Xanthobacter dioxanivorans: one gene and its partner. The protein of the gene in region 2 interacts with the protein of the main gene of each other region in a pairwise test. Links are inferred from orthologs where the notes say so. Each region holds a gene or a part of one and is shown on either strand. Other genes may lie near its edges.

The links.
Region 1: the proteins of def (region 2) and EZH22_RS08750 interact in binary tests that used the Escherichia coli proteins (3 or more experiments, as listed by UniProt). The link is inferred for Xanthobacter dioxanivorans from one-to-one orthologs.

The regions. Positions count from the first base shown.
Region 1 is NZ_CP063362.1:1,845,769-1,853,163, forward strand. Bases 2,500-5,328 are described here. They hold EZH22_RS08750 (aspartate-semialdehyde dehydrogenase), read right to left. Parts: upstream 4,517-5,328; coding sequence 3,482-4,516; downstream 2,500-3,481. Other genes in these bases: EZH22_RS08745 (DMT family transporter), read left to right, coding at 2,510-3,415; EZH22_RS08755 (hypothetical protein), read left to right, coding at 4,751-5,086; cysT (sulfate ABC transporter permease subunit CysT), read left to right, coding at 5,312-5,328. Outside these bases: tesB (acyl-CoA thioesterase II), read right to left, coding at 1-418; EZH22_RS08735 (ubiquinone biosynthesis hydroxylase), read left to right, coding at 646-1,938; EZH22_RS08740 (Trm112 family protein), read right to left, coding at 2,023-2,235; more of cysT, read left to right, coding at 5,329-6,175; sulfate ABC transporter permease subunit CysW, read left to right, coding at 6,178-7,050; EZH22_RS08770 (lipopolysaccharide assembly protein LapA domain-containing protein), read right to left, coding at 7,129-7,395.
Region 2 is NZ_CP063362.1:2,303,165-2,310,548, reverse strand. The notes cover bases 2,261-5,078. They hold def (peptide deformylase), read right to left. Parts: upstream 4,020-5,078; coding sequence 3,501-4,019; downstream 2,261-3,500. Other genes in these bases: EZH22_RS10860 (DNA recombination protein RmuC), read left to right, coding at 4,100-5,078; fmt (methionyl-tRNA formyltransferase), read right to left, coding at 2,543-3,472; truA (tRNA pseudouridine(38-40) synthase TruA), read right to left, coding at 2,261-2,510. In the rest of the region: EZH22_RS10885 (NAD-dependent succinate-semialdehyde dehydrogenase), read left to right, coding at 1-1,063; EZH22_RS10880 (hypothetical protein), read right to left, coding at 1,228-1,584; more of truA, read right to left, coding at 1,773-2,260; more of EZH22_RS10860, read left to right, coding at 5,079-5,263; mutM (bifunctional DNA-formamidopyrimidine glycosylase/DNA-(apurinic or apyrimidinic site) lyase), read left to right, coding at 5,373-6,254; EZH22_RS10850 (enoyl-CoA hydratase), read left to right, coding at 6,369-7,139. UniProt on the Escherichia coli protein: Removes the formyl group from the N-terminal Met of newly synthesized proteins. Requires at least a dipeptide for an efficient rate of reaction. N-terminal L-methionine is a prerequisite for activity but the enzyme has broad specificity at other positions.

The DNA.
Region 1 (7,395 bases), 460 kb from region 2 along the record:
GCCAGACTTCGTCGGAGGGCAGATCCTCCGGCAGGGGCACCTCGGGCATGGTGCCCTGGTGAAACAGGCCGCTCTCCTCGATCTGGAACGACACCGCCATGGTGAAGATGGCCTGGCCGTGCTGGATGGCGACCACCCGCCGGGTGGTGAAGGAGCGCCCGTCGCGGATGCGGTCCACGTCGTAGATGATGGGCACCCGCGGATCCCCGCCGAGCAGGAAGTAGCCGTGAAGCGAGTGGGCGATGCGATCCGCCTCCACCGTCCGCCGCGCCGCCACCAGCGCCTGGGCCACCACCTGCCCGCCGAACACGCGGCCGCCGTCCGGGGACGCGGTGCGACCGCGGAACAGGTTGATCTCCAGGGTTTCAAGGTCGAGGATGTCCAGAAGCGTACCCACGTTGGACGGTGATCCGGTCATGCGGCTCGGCTCGTTGGGCGCCGTCGCGCGGGGCGATCGGGCGAAAGGGATGGACAGCGAGGACGCCATGCCGGCGCCGTCCGCGTCAACCCCGAAAACGTCAGCCGCTTGCCGTATAGGGTGACGCGGGACCGCACCGCCTGGTGCGGAAAAGAGCACAGGCCGCGCCGGCCGGCGCCACACGACCACGGTGCCCGCGGCACCGGAGAAGTCCAAGGAGCAGAACAATGGCCTCCCTGAATGCGCCCCACCCGGAATTCGCACCGGGCGCCGCCGCCACGGCGGCGGCCGCGCGGGCGGATGTCGCCATCGTCGGCGGCGGCCTCGCCGGGCTCAGCCTCGCCCTCGCCCTGCGCCAGGGCCTCGGGCCGGACGCGGACATCGTGCTGTTCGATCCGGCCCTGGCGAAGCCGACCATCGAAGACGGGCGGGCCTCGGCCATCGCCGCCGGGGCGCGGCGGCTGCTGACCACCCTGGGCGCCTGGGAGCGGATCAGCCGGGAGGCGGAGCCGATCCGGTCCATGGTGGTCACCGACAGCCGCACCAAGGACGTGGCGCGGCCCACCTTCCTCACCTTCGACGGCGGACTGGAGGACGGTGCCCTGGAGCCGGGCGAGGCCTTCGCCTACATGGTGCCCAACGCCGCCCTGCAGCATGCCCTCGTCGATTGCGCGCGGGCGGCGGGCATCGACCTGCGCGCCGAGGCGGTGGATGCGTTTGCCGCCGACCGCAGCGGCGTGAGCCTTTCGAGCGCCTCGGGCGCGCCGCTGCGCGCGCAGCTCCTCGTCGCCTGCGACGGGGCCCGCTCGCGCATCCGCGCCATGGCCGGCATCGCCAACGTCTCGTGGGGCTACGGCCAGAGCGGCATCACCTTCACGGTGGAGCACGAGCGTCCGCACGAGGGCCGCGCCGAGGAGCACTTCCTGCCCGCCGGCCCCTTCGCCACCCTGCCTTTGCCCGGCAACCGCAGCTCCATCGTCTGGACCGAGCGCACGGCGGATGCCGAGCGGCTGGTGGCGCTGCCCCCGGTCCTGTTCCAGGAGGAGCTGGAGCAGCGCTTCGGCCACCGGCTGGGCTGGGTGAAGCCGGTGTCGAAGCCGCGCCCCTATCCCCTCGGCTTCGCCATGGCCCGCACCTTCATCGGCGAGCGCCTCGCCCTGGTGGGCGACGCGGCCCACCTGATCCACCCCATCGCCGGGCAGGGCCTCAACATGGGCCTGCGCGACGTGGCGGCGCTGGCCGAGGCGGTGACCGACGCGGCGCGGGTCGGGCTCGATTTCGCCGCCCCCTCGGTGCTGGAGCGCTACCAGCGCTGGCGGCGGTTCGACACCCTGGCCATGGGCGTGGCGACGGACGGGCTCAACCGCCTGTTTTCCAACCACTCCGACGCGCTCCGGGCGGTGCGCGACGTGGGGCTCGGCCTGGTGGACCGCCTGCCGCGCCTCAAGGGCCTGTTCATCCGCGACGCGGCGGGCCTCACCGGCGCGGTGCCCAAGCTGCTCCGCGGCGAGGCGCTCTAGGGCCGATCGACCTTCAGTGTCCGCGTTTTTCTTCGGCCGCGGTCGTGCCCGGGCTCGTCCCGGCCACCCGCGCGCCGCGGCGCCTCAGCGCGCGAGCTCGCTTTCATCGAGCTTGCGGGCCTCGTCGGCGAGCATGATCGGGATGCCGTCGCGGATGGGATAGGCGAGGCGGGCGGCGCGGGAGATCAGCTCCTGGTGCTCGCGGTCGTACTCCAGGGGCCCCTTGGTCAGCGGGCAGACCAGGATTTCGAGCAGCTTCGGGTCCACCTGGTGGCCGGGACGCTGGGATTGGATCATGGCGTGTCACCTTCGTCGCGCCGGAGATCGGCGTGGCCCGGGTCGGCGTCGCCCGCCGGGCCCTCGGGGGCGCACCATAGCCGCCGGCGCCGTCCCGTCCACGGCCTTTTCGCCGGAGGGAACGATCCATCAAGATCCTTTGCCTATTTATCAGCCGATTTCATTGTTCCGCAGGTTGCCGATTGCCTACAGCTGCACCCGGCCGGATCCGGCCCCATGCCGCGCCGCCCCCGGCGCGGCCGGATTCTCGGGCCGAACCTCCCGAAAGGCTTCCATGGACCGCCGCGCTTCCCTCGGGCTCGTCCTCGGCTTCGTCGGCGTCCTCATGTTCGGCGCCACTCTGCCGGTGACGCGCTTCGCCCTTGCCGACCTCGACCCCTGGGCCATCACCTTCGGCCGTGCCGCGGTGGCCGGCGTCGCCGCCCTGGCCCTGGTGCTGGCGTCGGGCCGGCCGTGGCCGTTCGCCGCGCGCGGCACGTTCAGGGACCTCGCCATCGGCAGCTCCTGCCTGGTGATCGTCTTCCCGCTTCTTATCGGCCTGGCGATGCAGACGGTGCCCGCCGCCCATGGCGGCGTCGTGGTCGGCCTGCTGCCCTTGCTCACGGCCCTTGCCGCGGTGCTGTTCGCCGGCGAGCGTCCCGGCGCGCCCCTGTTCGTGGCCAGTGCCACCGGGGCGGCCCTCGTCGCCGCCTTCGCCCTGCGCAATGGCGGCGACGGCGGCGTGCGCGCGGGCGACATGATGCTGTTCGCCGGTGTCGTCGCCGCCGCGGTGGGCTACGGGGTCAGCGGACGGCTGCTGCGGCAGATGGCCGGCTGGGAGGTCATCGCCTTCATGCTGATCCTCGCTCTGCCGGTGACGCTGCCGGTCGCCCTTGCCACCTATCCGTGGGGGAAGGCGGTATCGACCGCGGCCCTCGTGTCGGTGCTCTATCTCGGGCTGTTCAGCCAGTTCATCGGCTTCTTCTTCTGGAATGCGGGCATGGCCATGGGCGGCGTCGCCCGGGTCGGGCAGATGCAGCTGCTGCAGACCTTCGTGACCGTGGGCCTCGCCTGGCCCATCAATGGCGAGACGCCCGACGCCGAGACCCTGTTCTTCGCCCTGGGGGTGGTGCTGGTGGTGGCCGTCGCCCAGCGGGTGAGCGCCCGCAAGAGCCGGGGCACGGCCGTGCCGCCGGGTTGAGGCGCAAACGAAAACGGCCCTCGCGGGAGGGCCGTTTCCAGGCTGTCAGGGTGCGTGCGGGCCGGCTCAGGCGGCCTTGCTGCGGGCGGTGATGAGCTTGCGGTTCACCAGCACCTCGGCGATCTGCACCGCGTTCAGCGCCGCGCCCTTGCGCAGGTTGTCGGAGACGCACCAGAAGTTGATGGCGTTCTCCACCGTCGGGTCGTCGCGCAGGCGCGAGATGTAGGTGGCGTCCTCGCCGGCGGCCTCATGCGGCGTGGCGTAGCCGCCCGGCTCGCGGGTATCGATGACGAGGATGCCCGGCGCCTCGCGCAGGATCTTGCGCGCGTCCTCGGCCGAGAGCTCCCGTTCGAACTCCACGTTCACCGCCTCCGAATGGGAGATGAACACCGGCACGCGCACGCAGGTGGCCGTGAGCTTGATCTTCGGGTCGAGGATCTTCTTGGTCTCGACCACCATCTTCCACTCTTCCTTGGTCGAGCCGTCGTCGAGGAAGACGTCGATTTGGGGAATGAGGTTGAAGGCGATGCGCTTGGGAAACTTCTTCGGCTCCACCGGATCGGACACGAAGATGGCCCGGGTCTGGGAGAACAGCTCGTCCATGCCCTCCTTGCCGGCACCGGAGACGGACTGGTAGGTGGAGACCACCACGCGCTTGATCGTCGCCGCGTCGTGCAGCGGCTTCAACGCCACCACCAGCTGCGCGGTGGAGCAGTTGGGGTTGGCGATGATGTTCTTCTTGGTGAAGCCGACGATGGCGTCCGCATTCACCTCGGGCACGATCAGCGGCACGTCGGGATCCATCCGCCACTGGGACGAATTGTCGATCACCACGCAGCCGGCGGCGCCGATCTTCGGCGACCACTCCTTCGACACGGCTCCGCCCGCCGACATCAGGCAGATGTCGGTGTCGGAGAAGTCGTAGGTGTCGAGCGCCTTCACCTTCAGGGTTTTGTCGCCGTACGAGACTTCCACGCCCTGCGACTTGCGCGAGGCGAGCGCCACCACCTCGTCGGCGGGGAAGCCCCGCTCGTCGAGGATCGCGAGAATCTCCCGGCCCACGTTGCCCGTGGCGCCGACGACGGCGACCTTGTAACCCATGCTGTTCCTCGGGATCTGCCGGCCCATGCGGCCGGAAACGGTGCTTTTAGGCCGAATGCCCCATCCTTGCAAATCGCTGATTCGCGAGCGTTCGGGCGAACTGTTGCGCCAGCGCAACGCGCCGGCGCCGAGAAAGCGGGAACAGGTCCTTGCCCGTCCTCGTTTCCTTGCACGGGGGGCGGGAGTGTCCTAAGTCAGGCTAGGGCGGCGGCTATGCCGTTTTTGGAGGTTGCCATGCGTGTCGCGCCGTACATCACCTTCGCCGCTGCGGTTCGGCTGGCGCTCGCGGTGACGTCCGCGGTGGCGCTGTCGGGCGTGGCTTCCCTGGTGGCCGCCGACTCCGCGCAGGCGCAGCAGGTCACCAAGAAGCGCACGCGCATCGACGTCAGCAAGCGCTCGTACCTCGATGCCGGCACGGTGGTGAAGCCGGGGTCCAAGTCCTATCTCGACTATGCCCTGCCGCCGGGCTGGTTCTATCCGGGCTACGGCCAGGGCGGCGCCGCCGGTCCGGGGCCGATCACCGGCATCCGCCAGCCGCTGCCGGGGCCGTTCGAGCTGCCGGGCTACTGACCCGGCGCCAAGGACGTCCGAGGAAGGACGTCCAAGGAAGAACGTCCGAGGAGGGACGATCGGGGAGGGGCCGCAGGCGCGGCCCTTTTTTGCGCCTTCTAATCACATTTTTACCAAGTGGTTCATCGCTGTTTCCGCAGGGGGCATGACAATAGCCCGCGCGCACGGCATAAGGGCCCGTCCGTTCGCGGCGGTGCCGCATCCTGATCCCATACGGCTGCGCCCATGCCCCGCCTTTCCCTTGCCGCACCGGCCGCCGGCCTCGCCCGGCGCAGCGTCATCCCCGGCTTCCGCCTCGCATTGGGCATCACGCTGCTTTATCTCGCTTTCATCGTGCTGCTGCCCATCGCCGCCCTCATGCTGAAGGCGGCGGATGTGGGCTTCGCCCGCTACATCGCCATCATCACCTCGCCGCGCACGCTCGCCTCGTTCCAGGTGACGCTGACCACCGCCGCCATTGCCGCCCTGTTCAACGCCGTCTACGGCCTGGGCCTCGCCTGGGTGCTGGTGCGCTACGACTTTCCCGGCAAGCGCCTGCTGGATGCCATGGTGGACGTGCCGTTCGCGCTGCCCACCGCGGTGGCGGGCCTCGCCCTCGCCACCCTGTTCGCGAAGAACGGCTGGTTCGGCGCGCCCCTGGCGCAATGGGGCATCCAGGTGGCCTACGCGCCGGCGGGCATCGTCTGCGCCATGGCCTTCACCTCCATTCCCTTCGTGGTGCGCACGGTGCAGCCGGTGCTGGAGGACATGGAGCCGGAACTGGAGGAGGCGGCGGCAACGCTGGGCGCCCGCGACCTCACCATCTTCCGGCGGGTGATCTTCCCGACGCTCTTCCCCGCCTTCCTGGCCGGCACCTCGCTGGCCTTCGCCCGGTCGCTGGGGGAGTTCGGCGCGGTGGTGTTCATCGCCGGCAACCAGCCGTTCCGCACCGAGATCGTGGCGCTGCTCACCTTCATCCGCCTCGATGAATATGATTATGCGGCCGCGGCGGCCATCGCCGTCACCATGCTCGCCCTCGCCTTCCTGATGCTGCTGGTGGTCAACCTGGTGCAGGCCTGGCACCAGCGCAGCGCCCTCGGGGAGGGCTGAGCATGGCGACCCCGGTCAATCGCCGCCGGCCGCGCGTGGGCGACGGGCGGCTCACCCGGACGGTGATCCTCGGCCTCGTGCTCATCACCACCGCCGTCGCGCTGATCGCCCCCCTCGCCGTCATCTTCGCCGAGGCCTTCGCCCGCGGGTTCGGCGCCTATGGGGCGGCGCTGGCGCGGCCGGATACGCTCCACGCCATCGGCCTGACGCTGGTCACGGCCCTGGTCTGCGTGCCGGTGAACGTCGCCTTCGGCATCGCCGCCGCCTGGGCGGTCACCAAGTTCACCTTTCCCGGCCGCAACCTGCTGCTGGCGGTGGTGGAGCTGCCCTTCTCCATCTCCCCCATCGTGGCCGGCGTGGCCTATCTCTTCGTCTTCGGCGGGCAGGGGCTGTTCGGGCCGTTTCTCCAGGCCCACGACATCAAGATCGTGTTTGCGCTGCCCGGCATCATCCTGGCCAGCCTGTTCGTCACCGCGCCGTTCGTGGTGCGCGAGCTGGTGCCGCTGATGATGGCGCAGGGGCGAGACGAGGAGGAGGCGGCGGTGAGCCTCGGGGCCACGGGCTTCGACGTGCTGCGTCTCGTCACCCTGCCCAACGTGCGCTTCGCGCTGCTCTACGGCGCGGCCCTGTGCAATGCGCGGGTGATGGGCGAGTTCGGCGCCGTCTCCGTGGTCTCGGGCAACATCCGCGGCCAGACCTCGACCCTGCCGCTGCAGATCGAGCTGCTCTACCAGGACAGCCACGTGCTTGCGGCCTTCGCCGCCGCCACCGTGCTCGCCGGGGTCGCCCTGTTCACGCTGGTGGCGAAATACCTGATCGAGCGGGCCGAGCGGACCCGCGAGGAGGGCCAGCCGGCGCGCCGTCCGGGACACTGAAGCGCCGCGCGATGGCGGGCCGGATGGCGCGGCCTCCGGTGGGGCGATGATGCCGGGCCGCTGCGCGGAGCCGGGGAGTCAGGCGCGGGGGGCGGGCAGGCCGAGGGCGCCGGAGGATGCCCGCTCGGGCGCGTTTCCGGGGGGCGTGCGGTCGAGGATGCGGCGGGCCCGGCGCGCCTCGCGGCGGAAGCGGCCCTGCCGCAGCCAGGTCACCGTGCCGCCGGCCACCACGCCGAGGATGAGCGCGCCGAACACCACCGCGAACAAGGGCAGCGTCACCGCCAGCGCCGGCGCGTCGGGCGAGAAGGGGTCGAGCGAGAGGGTCACCGCCTTGCGGTTCGCCAC
Region 2 (7,384 bases):
AATCCCCGCCCGCGCGCAGGGCGTGTACCAGCTGGTGGTGCAGGAGCCGGTGGGACCGGTGGCGGCGTTCACCCCCTGGAACTTCCCCATCAACCAGGTGGTGCGCAAGCTCTCCGCCGCGCTGGCGGCGGGCTGCTCCATCATCGTCAAGGCGCCGGAGGAAACCCCCGCCTCCCCGGCCGAGCTGATCCGCGCCTTCGTGGATGCCGGCGTGCCCAAGGGCGTCATCGCCCTCGTCTACGGCGTTCCGGCGGAGATCAGCGCATATCTCATCGCCCACCCGGTCATCCGCAAGATCACCTTCACCGGCTCCACCCCGGTGGGCAAGCAGCTGGCGGCGCTGGCCGGCGCGCACATGAAGCGCGTCACCATGGAGCTCGGCGGCCACTCGCCGGTGATCGTCTTCGACGATGCCGACGTGACGGCGGCGGCCCGGCAGATCGCGACCGCCAAGTTCCGCAACGCCGGCCAGGTGTGCGTCTCGCCCACGCGCTATCTGGTGCAGGAGAAGGTGTATGAGGAGTTCGTCGACGCCTTCGTCACCGTCGCCAAGGCGGTGAAGGTGGGCAACGGCCTCGACCAGGGCACCACCATGGGCCCGCTCGCCAACGAGCGCCGCATCCCGGCCATGGAGGCGCTCATCGCCGACGCCCGGCAGAAAGGAGCGGACGTGGCGACCGGCGGCGCCCGCATCGGTAACAAGGGCTATTTCTTCGAGCCCACCGTGGTCACCGGCGTCACCCGCGAGATGCGGATGATGAACGAGGAGCCGTTCGGCCCGCTGGCCATGATGCTGCCCTTCTCCGACTTCGACGAGGCCATCACCGAAGCGAACCGCCTGCCCTACGGCCTCGCCTCCTACGCCTATACGCGCTCGGCCAAGACGGCGAACGCGGTGGCGTCGGAAATCCAGGCGGGCATGATGACCATCAACCACCTGGGCCTGGCCCTGCCGGAGGTTCCGTTCGGCGGCGTGAGGGATTCGGGCTACGGCTCCGAGGGCGGATCCGAGGCGATCCAGGCCTATCTCAACCCGAAGTTCGTGTCCCAGGCCGGCGTCTGACGCACGCGAAAGCGATCCGCCCGGGGATCAGCCCCGGGCGGGCGCCCCAGGGCGGATCGACATTCAGATCGACCGGCGCCCTCCCCTCACCACCGTCATGGCCGGGCTTGCCCCGGCCATGACGGTGGCCGAAGAAATACGCCGCAACTGAATGTCGATCGCTCCTAATGGCCGAGTACGCGCAGCTGCTGCAGGATGTCCTCGGTGCGGCGCGGCATCTGGAATCCGGATGCCGGCTTGGCCTGCCATGGCCGGTCGGCGCAGGGGCTGGCATCGTTCAGCCGCTCCGCCTCCGCCCGCGCCACCGCCTCGCTGGCGAAGCGCCGCGCCTCGTGGGGAAAGAACGCCCCTCCCGGCAGGATGAGCGCGACGCCGTCCTCGGTCTCCATGGTCGTCTCACCGCCATCGAAGAACAGCCAGCCACACGGCGCCGCCGGCACCACGCGCGCCACCACATGGGCCGTGGCCGGGGAGATACGCTGCTGACTGGCCTTCTGGCCGTGGAAATCGAAACCGAACATCACCTGACAACCCTTGCTCGCACGCGCCGGAAGCTCTCAAGGGGAGAATGCCGCCGGAGGCCGAGCGTTCCCGCGTCCGATTTCATATGTGATTACAATTCATTGATTCCGCGCGTCCGGCGCGGTCGGCGTGTTCCCGGCCGGACCTGGACGATCTTTCGAAACGGCGCCCGGATGCCGCGCCTCGGTCAGTAGCTGACGGCGGCAAGGTACAGCCCCGCGGCCGGCGCCATGGGACCGCAGCGGGAACGGTCGGCGGCCTTCAGCGCCGCCTCCAGGTCGTCGGCGCTCCAGCGCCCCTCCCCCACCCGCATCAGCGAGCCCACCATGGAACGCACCTGATGGTGCAGGAACGAGCGGGCGGAGGTGACGATGCGGATCTGATCGCCGTCGCGGGAGACGTCGAGCTGGTCCAGGGTCTTCACCGGCGATGCCGCCTGGCATTCCGCCGCCCGGAAGGTGGAGAAATCGTGCCGCCCCAGCAGGCGCTGGGCCGCGACATGCATGGCCTGCGCATCAAGCGCCTGCGGGATGCGCCAGGCCCGGTCGCGGTCGAGAGCGAGGTCCGGCCGGCGATTGACGATGCGATAGAGATAGTGCCGCCGGGTAGCGGAGAAGCGGGCGTCGAAGCTGGCTGGCACCTCCTCCGCCGCCAGCACGGCGACCGGATGGGGGCGCAGCTGGGCGGTCATGGCGTCGCGCACGGTGTCGGAGCGCCAGGACCGGGAGAGATCCACATGGGCCACCTGCCCGGTGGCATGTACCCCCGCATCCGTGCGCCCAGCGCCGGCGACGTGCACGTCCTCGCCGCAGAAGCGGCGGAATGCCGCGGCCAGCACGCCCTGCACGGTGTCCTGGTCGGCCTGCGTCTGCCACCCGGCGAAGGGCGTGCCGTCATATTCGATGGTGAGCTTGTAGCGAGGCATGGGAGGCAACAGGGCGCGCGACGCGCCTCCCGTCAAGGAAGCCGCGTGCCGGACGGCACGCTGTTGCCCCGGAGGAAGGCATCCGCCCCCATGGGCTGCTTGCCGGCCTTCTGCAATTCCAGAAGCCGGACGGCGCCGCTGCCGCAGGCGATGGTGAGGCGGTCGTCCAGCGCCTCGCCCGGCGCCCCGGTGCCCTCGGCGCGGGTGGAGCGCAGCACCTTGACCCGCGCCTCGTCCGGCCCCAGCGGGAACCATGCCCCGGGGAAGGGCGACAGGCCGCGGATGCGGTCGTGCACCGCCGAGGCGGGCTGCGACCAGTCGATGCGGGTCTCGCCCTTCTCGATCTTGGCCGCGTAGACGACCCCCTCCTCCGGCTGCGGCGTGAAGCCGAGGCCGCCGCGCTCCAGCGCCGCCAGCGCCCGCGCCATGAGGTCGGCGCCGAGCACCATCATGCGGTCGTGCAGGTCGCCCGCCGTCATGTCCGGCCCGATGGGGATGCGCTCCACCAGGCCCACCGGGCCCGTGTCGAGGCCGGCCTCCATCTGCATCACCGCGACACCCGTCTCGCGGTCGCCGGCCATGATGGCGCGCTGGATGGGCGCGGCGCCGCGCCAGCGCGGCAGCAGCGAGCCGTGCAGGTTGAGGCAGCCGAGGGCCGGGACCTGAAGGATCGCCGGCGGCAGGATGAGGCCGTAGGCCACCACCACCGCCACGTCGGCGCCGTGGCCGCGAAACTCCGCCGCCGCCTCCTCGCCGCGCAGGCTCCTGGGGGTCAGAACCTTGAGGCCGAAGCGCTCGGCCACCTGGTGGACGGGCGAGGGGGTGAGGTCGAGCCCGCGCCGACCGGCCGGCGCCGGGGCGCGCGTATAGACCGCCGCCACGTCATGCCCGCGCCCGACGATCTCGGACAGGGTCGGAACGGCGAAGTCCGGCGTCCCCATGAAGACGATGCGCATTCGGATATCCGGTTGAAGGAGCCGGTTTCGGCCCTCAGGCCTCGGCCTTGTGCTTCGCCTGCTTGGTGAACTTCTTGATCACCCGGTCCCGCTTCAGCTTGGAGATGTGGTCGATGAAGAGGACACCGTTCAGGTGGTCGATCTCATGCTGGACGCAGGTGGCGAAGAGCCCGTCCGCCTCCACCTCCCGCACCTTGCCCTCCAGGTCCAGGAACCGCACCGCAACGCGCGCCGGGCGCTCCACCTCCTCGTAATATTCGGGGATGGAGAGGCAGCCCTCGCTGTAGATGGAGGTCTCCTCGGACGCGGCGATGATCTCGGGATTGATCAGCGCCACCGGCTTCTTGTCCGCGCCGTCGCGCGCCACGTCGATGGTGACCACCCGCTTGTCGACGCCCACCTGGATCGCCGCCAGCCCGATGCCGGGCGCGTCGTACATGGTGTCGAACATGTCCGCCACCAGCTTGCGGATCTCTCCGTCGATGGTCTCGACCGGCGCGGAATGCGCCCGCAGCTTGGGTTCGGGGAGGATGAGGATGGGTCGCGTCGCCATTTCTGCGAGATAAGCGAAGCTGAGCGTCCGGTCAACATGTTCGCTGTTTGTTCAAGCCAAGAATCACGATAGAAGAAGCCATGCCGGTGGTGCTCTTCAGCCTGGCGGGTCACGCCGTCACCTTGGCCGAAGCGGCAGCCGTCGCGGCGGGGGGACTGGCCTTTTGCCTCTTCCTCGGCCTCGCTGCGGTTCTGCGCCGGTCCCGGGCGCGCAGCGAAACGGCAGCGGCCGAAGCCCTCAGGGCCGAGGAGCTCGACCGGCGCCTGCGGGAGCTGGTGCGCGCCCAGTCGGAGATGTCCGGGCGGGTGCAGGGCATGACCGAGCTCCTGGCCCAGCGCCAGAGCGAGCTCGCCCGCGCGGTGTCCGAGCGCCTCGACGCCACCTCCCACCGGCTCGGCGAGACCCTGACCACCGCCGCCCGCGCCACCCACGAAAGCCTCACCCGCCTCGCCGAGCGCCTGGTGGTGATGGAGGCGGCGGAAAAGAGCCTCGGCGACCTGTCTTCGCAGGTGATCGCGCTGCGCGAGACCCTGGCCAACAAGCAGGCCCGCGGCGCCTTCGGCCAGGCCCGCATGGAGGCCATCGTGGCGGACGGCCTGCCGCGCGGCAGCTTCGCCTTCCAGCACACCCTCTCCAACGGGCGACGGCCGGACTGCGCCATCTTCCTGCCCGGCGACCCGCGCCCGCTGCTCATCGATTCCAAGTTTCCGCTGGAGGCCGTCACCGCCTTCCGCGAGGCGCCCACCGCCGAGGCTCGCAAGGCCGCGGGCCAGAGGATGCGGACCGACCTGCTGAAGCACGTCTACGACGTGGCCGAGCGCTACCTGCTGCCGGGGGAGACCCAGGACGTGGCGCTCATCTTCGTGCCCTCCGAATCCGTCTATGCCGAGATCGCCGAGCGGTTCGACGCGGTGGTGCAGGAGGCCTACCGGCTGCGGGTGGTGCTGGTATCCCCGGCCCTGCTCATGCTGGCGGTGCAGGTGGTGCAGGCCATCGCCAAGGATGCCCGCATGCGCGAGCAGGCCGACCGGGTGCGCGCCGAGGTGGCCGCCCTGGTGGACGACGTCACCCGCCTGCGCGAGCGCGTCGGCGACCTGTCCAAGCATTTTTCCCAGGTGAGCGACGACGTGGGCCGGGTGCTCATCTCGTCGGACAAGATCGCCCGGCGCGGCCTGCGGCTGGAGGCGCTGGACTTCGACACCCCGCCGGACCGGCCCGGCTCCGAGCCGCGCCCCGCCGATTGAGGGGACAAATGCGCCTTTCGTCTTGCATGCGCGCCGCGCCGGCCCGATCCTACAAGGCTGAGACGACTCGCGCGCCGGTTGCGGCCCGCCCACCCGTGTTAAGGAAGAAATGCCCGAATTGCCCGAGGTGGAGACCGTCCGCCGCGGTCTCCTGCCCGTCCTGCAAGGCGCCGTGATCGAGAGCGCCGAGGCCCGCCGGCCGGACCTGCGCTGGCCCCTGCCGGAAAACTTCTCGGAGCGGCTCGCCGGTCGCCGCATCGAGGCGGTGGGCCGGCGCGCCAAGTATCTGCTCGCCGACCTGAGCGGCGGCGAGGTGATGATCCTGCACCTCGGCATGTCCGGCTCCATCCGCGTCGAAGGCGCCAGGGTGAAGGGCCGGCCGGGCCTGTTCCACCATCCGCGCGGGCAAAGCGGGCCGCACGACCACGTGGTGCTGCACCTCGCCGGCGGTGCCACCGTGACCTTCAACGATCCGCGCCGCTTCGGCGCCATCCTCATCGTGCCCTACGACCGGCTCGATTCGCATCCGCTCCTGGCCAGCCTCGGGCCGGAGCCGCTCGGCAACGGATTCAACGCCGAATATCTGGCCCGCGCCTGCGCCCGCCGCCACACACCCCTCAAGTCCGCGCTCCTCGACCAGAAGCTCGTGGCCGGGCTGGGCAACATCTATGTGTGCGAGGCGCTCTACCGCGCCCGCCTCTCGCCCCGCCGCCTCGCCAACACCATCGCCACGCACGAGGGCCTGCCGACCCAGCGGGCGGAGCGGCTGGTGGTGGCCATCCGCGACGTGCTGCGCGAGGCGATCCAGGCCGGTGGCTCCTCCCTGCGCGACCACCGGCAGGTGAACGGCGAGCTCGGCTACTTCCAGCACACCTTCCGCGTCTACGGCCGCGAGGGCCAGCCCTGCCAGACCCTGCGCTGCAAGGGCGTGGTCCAGCGCATCACGCAGAGCGGACGCTCCACCTTCTTCTGTCCCGTCTGCCAGAGGTAGGGCACGGCCGCACGCCGGCTGTGCGGCCTTCCCTCTTCGCTTCCGGCCCTGAAACGCGCTAGAGCACCGGCGGAAATATCCCCGGTGTCACGCCGGGCAAAGAGGAGGATTGGGATGGCATACGAAACGATCCTGGTGGAGCGGCTCGAGCGCGTGGGCCTCATTCGGCTGAACCGCCCCCAGGCGCTCAACGCCCTGAACCGGCAGCTCATCGCTGACCTCGGCGCCGCCCTCGACGAGCTCGAGCAGGACCGCTCCATCGGCTGCCTGGTGCTGACCGGATCCGAGAAGGCGTTCGCCGCCGGCGCCGACATCAAGGAGATGCAGAACTTCACCTATCCGCAAACCTATCTCGACGATTTCATCACCTCCTGGGAGCGCCTGTCGCGCACGCGCAAGCCGGTGATCGCGGCGGTCGCGGGCTTTGCGCTGGGCGGCGGCTGCGAGCTCGCCATGATGTGCGACTTCATCCTCGCCGCCGACACGGCGAAGTTCGGCCAGCCGGAGATCAAGCTCGGCGTCATGCCCGGCTCCGGCGGCACCCAGCGCCTCACGCGCTTCGTCGGCAAGTCCAAGGCCATGGAGATGTGCCTCACCGGGCGCCTGATGGATGCGGTGGAAGCCGAGCGTTCGGGCCTCGTCTCCCGCATCGTGCCCGCCGCCGATTTGCTGGATGAGGCGCTGAAGGTGGCCAAGGGCATCGCCGGCATGTCCCTGCCGGTGGCCATGCAGACCAAGGAAAGCGTGAACCGCGCCTACGAGACGACGCTGGCGGAAGGCATCCGCTTCGAGCGGCGGGTATTCCAGTCGCAGTTCGGGACCGCCGACCAGAAGGAAGGCATGGCCGCCTTCATCGAGAAGCGGCCGGCGAAGTTCCAGCACTGAGGCGCGGCCGGTCGACCGGCGCGGGCCGCCCTGCGCGCCTTCGCCGGCTCGATGGCGGTCCGTCCACGCCGGCAAGCGGATGGACCGCCCTCACCGCCGCTCCGCAGCGGGACGACGAAAACTTTCCGTGGGCGGACGGCAGGCATTGTTGACAAGCCCCATGCCGCCCCCTTATGTCTCGCGCTCCTGACGGCCCAGTGCCGGTGGGGGCCCAGGTGGCGGAATTGGTAGACGCGCTGGTTTCA